DNA from 4 places in the Mesobacillus sp. QJM3NY_10 genome. Region 1 is predicted to be linked to each of the others. Evidence: riboswitches for the same ligand, from Rfam matches in the RefSeq annotation. Region 1 holds a riboswitch; each other region holds the start of a gene.
What was found. A riboswitch is a leader RNA that binds a small molecule or an ion and turns the genes downstream of it on or off. The one in region 1 is predicted to bind S-adenosylmethionine.
Positions count from the first base shown of each region.

Region 1 (2,200 bases):
CGATTTCAGCACCGAAGGGAGAATACAATTTCCCCAGCTATACATGTATAAGTGTGAACGAAGAGGTGGCACATGGCATACCAGGCAGCCGTGTGATCAAAGAAGGCGATATTGTTAATATCGATGTTTCCGGCTCTAAGAATGGTTATTTCGCCGACACTGGTATCTCATTTGTCGTTGGCGAAGGTGACCCTATCTTAACCAAAATATGCGAAACAGCCGTCGAGGCCTTTGAAGCAGGATTGAAAAAAGCGAAACCTGGTTCGAAGAAAAGCGGACTAGGCAAGGCAGTTATGGCAACTGCGAGAAAGAATGGACTAAGGGTTATCAAAAACCTTACAGGACATGGAATCGGCCGTACAATCCATGAAGCACCCGATCATATTTATAATTACCATGAGCCATGGGATGACGAGCTTTTAAAAGAAGGAATGGTCATCGCTTTTGAACCGTTCATCTCAACTCGTGAGGAAGAAGTCTTCCAAAACGATAATGACGAATGGACATATGTAACAGAAAACAGCTTCGTCGCTCAATGTGAGCATACCATCATTCTTACTAAAAACGGGCCGCTAGTGATTACCCGATAGGCTCATTTCTCGATTGAAACCCTTGCTGCTGCAGGGGTTTCTATTTTTTGCCTGACCCCTTTCATTTCATACTATATTCCTATTTTTCGTATTACTAAAAAAAAATCCAACAAATTGATTGACACTTTTTCTATGACGCAGTAAAGTAATAAACAAGATTTACAACTCAATATTCGTTACTTCTTATCAAGAGAGGTTGAGGGACTGGCCCTATGACACCTCGGCAGCGGACTCCTTTGGAGGACTGTGCCAAATCCAGCAAGCATGAGCTTGACAGATAAGAAGAGGCCGACTTTTAATTTGATGTCCTCTTCTTTCTGAAGGGGACTTTTTGTTTTTACAAATATCTCCACCCATAATTTCATATTCGATACTTTCTTATCAAGAGAGGCGGAGGGACTGGCCCTATGAAGCCTCGGCAGCGGACTCACATTGAGGACTGTGCCAAATCCAGCAAGCATGAGCTTGGAAGATAAGAAGAGGTATTGTCCAGCAATCGTTGCGGCATGCCCTCTTCCTGTTTCCAGGAGGAGGGTTTTTTTATGATTTACAAAGGAGGAAGACAGATGATCACTTTTGAGCAAGTGGAAAAAGTTTATGAAAGTCGCGGGAATAAGGTAGCGGCACTTAATGGAATCGATCTGGAAATCAAAGAAGGAGAGATATTCGGAGTCATTGGTTTTAGCGGTGCAGGAAAAAGCTCCCTGATCCGCTGCGTAAATTTACTGGAACGGCCAACATCCGGCCGGGTGATTGTGAATGGCTGCGACATGACTTCACTTTCAGTAAAAGAAGTCAGGGAGATAAAAAAGAATATCGGCATGGTATTCCAGCATTTTAATCTTTTAAATTCGAAAACCGTTTTTGATAATGTTGCGATGCCTCTCATTCTCGCAAAACTTCCCAAAGCCAAAAAAAAAGAGCGAGTCCTTCAGCTCCTCGACTTTGTCGGCCTGGCTGATAAAGCAAACAATTATCCAGACCAGCTTTCGGGAGGCCAGAAGCAGCGAATCGGTATTGCCCGGGCGCTGGCAACCCAGCCGAAAATCCTGCTTTGCGATGAAGCAACATCTGCCCTTGACCCGCAGACAACCAGTTCAATCCTGCAGCTATTGAAAAAAATCAACAAGGAGTACAACATTACGATTTTAATCATTACCCATGAAATGTCCGTCATCAGGGAAATTTGTGACAAGGTGGCTGTCATCGAGGAAGGAAAAATCATTGAGGAAGGCACTGTCTTCGATGTATTCTCCAGCCCGAAAACAGTTACAGCAAGAAATTTCGTCAGCACGATCATGAATGACAGCATTCCTGATTCCGTGTACAGGATTATTGAAGGACATTCAGGACTTCATAAGGTATTCCGGATCAACTTTGTCGGTGAGTCAGCCGGTCAGCCGCTTTTTTCCCAGCTTTCAAAGAAATTCGATATCAACGTCAATGTTCTTTTTGGCAATATCACAGAGCTTCAGGGTATACCATTCGGAAACTTGATTGTCGAGTTCCAGGGCAGTGATAAAGAAATTTTGAGGGCTCTTAATTTTATCGATCAACAAAAAGTAAGCATTAAGGAAGTGACAGCACATGCTAGTTAATTCAGAGCAAAT
Region 1 covers NZ_CM149675.1:3,893,424-3,895,623, forward strand. Annotated here, with positions in the region: gene map (type I methionyl aminopeptidase) at 1-590, shown strand, start outside; SAM riboswitch class I at 771-874, shown strand; SAM riboswitch class I at 966-1,069, shown strand; gene AC0VX7_RS19685 (methionine ABC transporter ATP-binding protein) at 1,157-2,188, shown strand; gene AC0VX7_RS19690 (methionine ABC transporter permease) at 2,178-2,200, shown strand, end outside.

Region 2 (2,200 bases), 1.9 Mb from region 1:
GCGGCAGTGTATTTCCATGGGCTATCTTCTCCCTGGATTTCCTGCAGATCGGCATTGGATACATCAATTCCATAAATTTTGATTTCATCTCGGCCAGCTTCCTTGATGGCACGAGCTGCGCCGATCGCAAAAGCGTCCCATGTTGCGAAGATCGCGTCAATTTCTCCTTTTGGATGCTTGTTCAGCATCGCCGACACTGCGTTTTGTGTCTGGACGCTTGTATCAGCAGCGGCTACTCCGAACCTCTCAACCTCTTTGATTCCCGGATTCGCCTTCAGTGTTTCCTGGTAAACTTTATTTCTTCTGACCATTGGCGGGAAGCCATCGACCCAGAGGTAAACAATATTCGCTTCTCCATTTTGGTCCTTCACAAGCTGGTCGAGTGCCTGAGTTGCGAGAGCCTCATCATCCTGGGATGTGAGTGTGACGCCTTCTACCTGAGCCAGATCAGGATTGGAGTCAAAGGTAACGACGCTTTTGCCCTTTTCAACTAATTTCTTTACATCGTCTACTGTAGCTGCGTCATCTCCATGGGAAATGATGAAGCCATCATAGTCCTGCTGCAGCCCCTGGTTGATCGCGTCATGAAATTTGGCTGTATCTCCATTTGCTGTGAAGACGTCCACTTTGAAGCCGAGCGCTTCCCCTTCAGCCTTCGCTCCGGCTAAAAATTGCGCCGTATGGTCATCTCCGCCAATCTTGCGGATAACTTTGATTTTAACTTCCTCACCTTTGGCAAATCGCTCCGGCACTCCTTCAACTGGACCACTAGCAGTCTTCGTCTCTCCCCCGCCGCAGCCTGTAAGCAGCAAAGCAGAAGCAACTGCACTTAAAAATACCTTTTTAATTCCTTTTTTCATCTAAAATTCCCCCTTTAATTGATCTGCTTAAACCAAATAAAAAAACCTCTCCAGAAAAGAGAGGTTTCAAACGCAGTAGAATACAAAGGTCGGATTCCTCTCTTATCTTTCAAAACAAATAAATGTTTTGCAGGATTTAGCACCAATTCCATTTGGAACGGTTGCTGGGCGTCACAGGGCCAGTCCCTCTGCCACTCTTGATAAGAGAATTTCTTTATTAAGTTAATGTTGCAAATCGATAAATCTCACTTTAAACTCCTATACTCATATTGTCAATATTATTATGAAAATTTAATTATATTCTTTTTTTCGTATCAAGCAAAAAGGAAGATCCCAAATCGGAATCTTCCTTTTTCGGTTAACCTCTGCCTGCCGCGGTCATCCATTCGTACTGGCGAAGTTTTACTTCATAAAGTGTCAATGGGTCGCGATATAGTTCAGGATTAATTCTCATTTTTTCAAGTTCGTTCTTTCCATATTCGATTTCGGATTTTGCTTCTTCTACTGCTACTTCAAGAACGTTGAATGGGTTTTTGAAGAACAGATTCACATCACGTTCAATCGATTTTTCGAAAATCTCGAATTGCTGCAGGAATCTTTTCGCAATAGTTACGCCGATTTCATAATAATCCTCAGTCTCGAGATAGGTTTTGTATCTGTTATAAAGCATCGCATTGTTTTGCGGCAGCACTCCGAGCAGCTTGCCAGCGCTTTTCAAGAAGAACTGCTGCGGCGTCGAGCGATTCATGATGTTGACCTTTTCATAGTGGACACCGTTTGTCATTCGGTCTGCATCACGACGCCAGTCATCAAGCACCCTGAAATCACAGTCGAGGCTGATCCTTTCATCTCCATACATGGCATTAAAACCCTCGGCCATTTCATTCAAATAGTTTTGGCTTTGGTCGAATTCGTCCTTCGAATGTTGAATCCAGCCTCGTAAATCTTCATGGAATTTCGGCAGCACGGTTCCATCAAGATATTCCTGGATTTTCTTGTTCATTTCTTCGTCCATTTCAGCATGGATCTTTCCGAAATCACTGTCCTCCCTCACCAATTCCGAGCACCCACGCAATATTTCTGGAATCTGTTCAATGATTTCCGCACGGGTTTCATCTTTAATTTTTCGGTATGACTTCTGGATAGAACTTGACTTCTCTTCTTCAATATCTCCCAGCTGGTTAATGGCACCGTTAAGCTTGCTCACCATTTCTTCGTTCCAGCTGATTGATTCCATATGGTTATTCTCGATTTCAATCCGTTTATCAAGCAAATACGTGATCGCCCGTCTGACGAAGAATTGCAGTTTTGCAGTACGCTCCTGCTCAAAGTCGACTGTG
Region 2 covers NZ_CM149675.1:1,047,278-1,049,477, reverse strand. Annotated here, with positions in the region: gene AC0VX7_RS05280 (sugar ABC transporter substrate-binding protein) at 1-860, opposite strand, end outside; SAM riboswitch class I at 960-1,067, opposite strand; gene AC0VX7_RS05275 (dynamin family protein) at 1,219-2,200, opposite strand, start outside.
Region 2: it holds a riboswitch for S-adenosylmethionine, as region 1 does, so the genes downstream of both, AC0VX7_RS05280 (sugar ABC transporter substrate-binding protein) here and AC0VX7_RS19685 (methionine ABC transporter ATP-binding protein) in region 1, are expected to answer to the same signal.

Region 3 (2,200 bases), 220 kb from region 1:
TGGAGCCGGATTGGTCATTCCATATTTGAACCTATATTTTGCGGATCGGTTCATGGCTTCCAATTCATTGATTGGCTTGGTCATTTCACTAGGACAGGGAGCCACAGCTGTTGCGATGATCATCGGTCCTATGGTGGTTCGCAGACTTGGGGAAGTGAAGGCAGTGGTCGTGTTACAGCTTCTGTCGCTTCCGTTTTTGCTGTTGACAGCGTACACACAGAATTTTTGGCTCGCTGCACTAGGATTTTTATTTCGTCAGGCACTAATGAATGCCGGCAATCCAATCCAGATGTCGTTAATGATGTCGAAGGTTGATGATTCCATGAAGGGTTTGGCAAACTCTGTGAATCAAATGGTGTTTAATCTCGGATGGGCCGTTATGGGACCGGTATCGACTGGGATCGTCTTGAAATACGGTCCCTATTGGGGATATGCAACTGTATTTACCATTACTGCAGGTCTTTACTTAGTAGGATCCACGTATTTCTTCGTAGTTTTCAAAAGTATGGATAAGCCAAAATCCGGCATGATGGAGACAAAACCTGCTTAATTACTGTATTTCTTTGGATATATTTCTCGGGAAATGAAAGACGATGCCGAAATTTCAAACGGTATTGTCTTTTTTTACGTTATTCATATTGTAAATTCAATTATTAATTTGTCGAAGGATTCCAACAGGTTTTTCCCTGATTACAAGGAATATGTATTATAAGGGAGTTGATTGGAATGCGGGAACGAATCGACAGGTTTGCGAATGAAATCCAGAATAAGAAGCATGTTCTGCAACTAGTAAATAAACTGGAATTATGCTTAAAAATTGAAGCAGAGAGTGGTACATTCTACTTGTCTTTCAAGGATGGCAAGGTGGCTTGCCAGGAAACCTGCATGCATACCCGATACACTGCAACGATTTCTGGAAAGGATGCGCTTTTGGATCAATTATTTAATGGAGATCTGAAACTGCGTCAGGGAGTAAAAATGAATTATTTCACAACTGATTGTTCTTTTCGCTCCCAATTGGTTCTGGAATCATTATTTTATCTTGCGAGACCACTTCCTGTATAAAATTTTATCTGAATAATCGAAATATATTGACCGATATATTGCGACGTGATATTATCACTTTAACGCAGTAAAAACGAATTGAATATTCTTATCCAGAGAGGCGGAGGGACTGGCCCTATGAAGCCCGGCAACCGGTTGTGAAACACGGTGCTAATTCCAGCAGAGTTTTTTGCTCTGAAAAGATAAGGAGAGATGATAAATGACCCTCTTCTTAGGAAGAGGGTTTTTTGTTTCAGTTTTTCAAGGAAAATATTTTGATTGGAGAGATGGAGATGGCTAATGAGCAAAAAAACTACAGAATTGAAACGCTGGGGGTACATGGTGGTCAGTCACCAGATCCGGTAACAGGCGCGAGGGCAGTTCCTATTTATTCGAGCAATGCGTTCCAATTTGAAAACACAGAACATGCAGCGGATTTATTTGCGCTTAAGGAAGCGGGCTATATTTACTCACGGATACATAATCCGACAGTTACTGCCCTGGAAGAAAAAGTGGCTCTTCTTGAGGGCGGTATAGGTGCTCTTGCGTTATCCAGTGGGATGTCTGCCATCACGATGGCGATCCTGAACATTGCGCATGCGGGTGATGAAATTGTTGCTGCATCTAATCTATATGGAGGTACTTACAATTTATTTGCTGTAACACTGCCGAAGTATGGAATAAAAGTTCATCTAGTTGATCCAGCTGATCCTGAGAATTTTAGAAAGGCGATCACTCCGAAAACAAAAGCAGTCTACGCAGAAACAATCGGTAATCCAAGTCTCAGAGTATTGGACATTGAAGCTGTAGCGGAAGTTGCCCATGAAGCAGGTCTTCCGCTAATCATCGATAATACATTTGCAACCCCTTATCTTTGCCGGCCAATTGAACATGGCGCCGATATCGTTGTCCACTCAGCTACCAAGTGGCTATTAGGAAATGGTACAGTCATGGGCGGAATCATTGTGGATGGAGGAAAGTTCGATTGGAAGTCGCCTAAGTTCCCGGGCTTCAATGAGCCGGACTCTAGTTACCATGATCTTGTCTATAGTGAGGCAATCGGAGCTGCCGCATTTATCGTAAAGGCAAGAGTCCAGCTGTTGCGTGACCTTGGACCGGCGATCAGTCCTCAGAGTGCATTCCAATTCAATCTTGG
Region 3 covers NZ_CM149675.1:4,113,224-4,115,423, reverse strand. Annotated here, with positions in the region: gene AC0VX7_RS20820 (MFS transporter) at 1-550, shown strand, start outside; gene AC0VX7_RS20815 (SCP2 sterol-binding domain-containing protein) at 727-1,065, shown strand; SAM riboswitch class I at 1,151-1,254, shown strand; gene AC0VX7_RS20810 (O-acetylhomoserine aminocarboxypropyltransferase/cysteine synthase family protein) at 1,338-2,200, shown strand, end outside.
Region 3: it holds a riboswitch for S-adenosylmethionine, as region 1 does, so the genes downstream of both, AC0VX7_RS20810 (O-acetylhomoserine aminocarboxypropyltransferase/cysteine synthase family protein) here and AC0VX7_RS19685 (methionine ABC transporter ATP-binding protein) in region 1, are expected to answer to the same signal.

Region 4 (2,200 bases), 2.3 Mb from region 1:
GCCACTAAGAGAAGAGAATGACTTTCTGCCTGATTATGCTGAATTAAGTGCAGAGGATTTGGATCAAGCAAAACTGATGTTTCTCAACTACCCCAATAATCCTACTGGCGCAGTGGCACATCAGGAATTTTTTGATCAGACAATCGAGCTGGCACGAAAAAATGAAATTTGTGTTGTCCACGATTTCGCGTATGGAGCGATTGGCTTTGACGGGAAGAGACCACAAAGCTTTTTACAGTCAGAGGGTGCCAAAGACGTAGGGATCGAAATTTATACGCTCTCGAAAACATATAATATGGCTGGATGGCGTGTGGGCTTTGCAGCGGGGAATAAGAGCGTGATTGCGGCGATCAACTTGCTTCAGGACCATATGTATGTCAGTCTGTTTGGTGCTGTCCAGGAAGCTGCAGCAGAAGCTTTGCTAGGGCCCCAGGAATGTGTTGCTGACTTAAATGATTTATACGAATCAAGAAGAAATGTCCTTATTGACGGTCTGAAAAATATTGGCTGGCACGTCACTGCTCCAAAAGGCTCGTTTTTTGCCTGGCTTAAGGTTCCGGAACACTTCACTTCGGTTGAATTTGCGGATTTTTTGCTCGAAAAGGCACATATAGCAGTTGCGCCAGGTGTAGGGTTTGGAGAACATGGAGCGGGCTTTGTGAGGGTTGGCTTGCTGAGCTCCGAGGAGAGATTGCAAGAAGCAGTCAGCAGAATTGAAAGCTTGGAAATTTTCAAAAAATAGTTGACATTGATTTATGAACCTGACATAATCCTAATTAATAAATTTACTTTAACCAATTAAATAACTTGATTAAATTATTTTCTTATCAAGAGCAGGCGGAGGGACGAGCCCGATGAAGCCCGGCAACCGATCCAGCATTTTATGCTGGGCACGGTGCTAATTCTTGCAGCGAAAGCTGAAAGATGAGAAGAGTTTAGTGTATTTTCTAACCTCTTCTTTGTGAAGAGGTTTTTTTAATGTCTTTAAAACAACTCGTTTGGAAAGGGATTGATCTTCATGAGCGAAATTACAGCGACATATATAGTCCATGATGCTAAACATAACCCGGAGAAAAAAGCAGAGGGGATCGCGCTTGGTTTGACAGTGGGATCCTGGACAGATTTGCCTGAATTGGACCAAAAACAATTAAAAAAACATAAGGGAAGAGTTGTTTCTGTAGAAGGTTCGGGCCTGGACAGCAATTCAGAAACAGTGGCAACAATTAAAATCGCTTATCCTGCCATCAATTTCTCACCGGACCTGCCAGCAATTCTCACAACTTTATTTGGAAAACTATCGCTTGATGGCAAGGTAAAGCTGATAGACCTTGAATTCGGAGAAGAATTAAAGAAAGAATTCCCAGGTCCGCGCTTTGGCATTGAAGGAATCAGGGGAAAGCTTGGCGTCTATGACCGGCCATTGCTTATGAGCATCTTCAAAGGTGTCATTGGACGGGATATGGAGTTTCTGTTAAAGCAGCTAAAAGAACAGAGCCTTGGAGGAGTTGATCTGATCAAGGATGATGAAATCCTGTTTGAAAATGAACTTACTCCTTTTGAAAAGAGAATCACTCTTGGGAAACAGGTTCTCGATGAAGTCTATGAATCTACTGGACACAGAACCTTATATGCTGCCAACCTGACAGGAAGAACCACACAGCTTAGGGATAAAGCGAGAAGAGCGGCTGAGCTTGGAGCCGACGCCCTGTTGTTCAATGTGTTCGCCTACGGTTTGGATGTCTTGCAGGAACTTAGGGAAGATGACGAAATCGGTATTCCGATCATGGCTCACCCGGCTGTAAGTGGTGCGTTCACTTCAGCTGATGAATATGGTTTTTCACATTCCTTGCTTCTGGGAAAATTACTCCGTTATGCCGGAGCAGACTTCTCACTGTTCCCGTCACCTTATGGAAGTGTGGCTCTCGAAAAGCAGCAGGCGATCTCAATAGCCGAGGCACTGACTGCTGAGGATCAATTCAAAAGGACATTCCCGGTTCCATCAGCAGGTATCCATCCAGGAATGGTCCCTTTGCTTGTAAAAGATTTCGGAATAGATTCAATCATTAATGCGGGTGGAGGCGTACATGGACATCCTGGTGGAGCACAAGGGGGCGGCAAGGCATTCAGGCAGGCAATTGAAACAGTTCTTCAAGGAAAAACGCTTGAAGAGGGCGCACATGAGCATGAAGAGTTAAAAATT
Region 4 covers NZ_CM149675.1:1,552,681-1,554,880, forward strand. Annotated here, with positions in the region: gene AC0VX7_RS07685 (aminotransferase class I/II-fold pyridoxal phosphate-dependent enzyme) at 1-742, shown strand, start outside; SAM riboswitch class I at 822-931, shown strand; gene mtnW (2,3-diketo-5-methylthiopentyl-1-phosphate enolase) at 1,019-2,200, shown strand, end outside.
Region 4: it holds a riboswitch for S-adenosylmethionine, as region 1 does, so the genes downstream of both, mtnW (2,3-diketo-5-methylthiopentyl-1-phosphate enolase) here and AC0VX7_RS19685 (methionine ABC transporter ATP-binding protein) in region 1, are expected to answer to the same signal.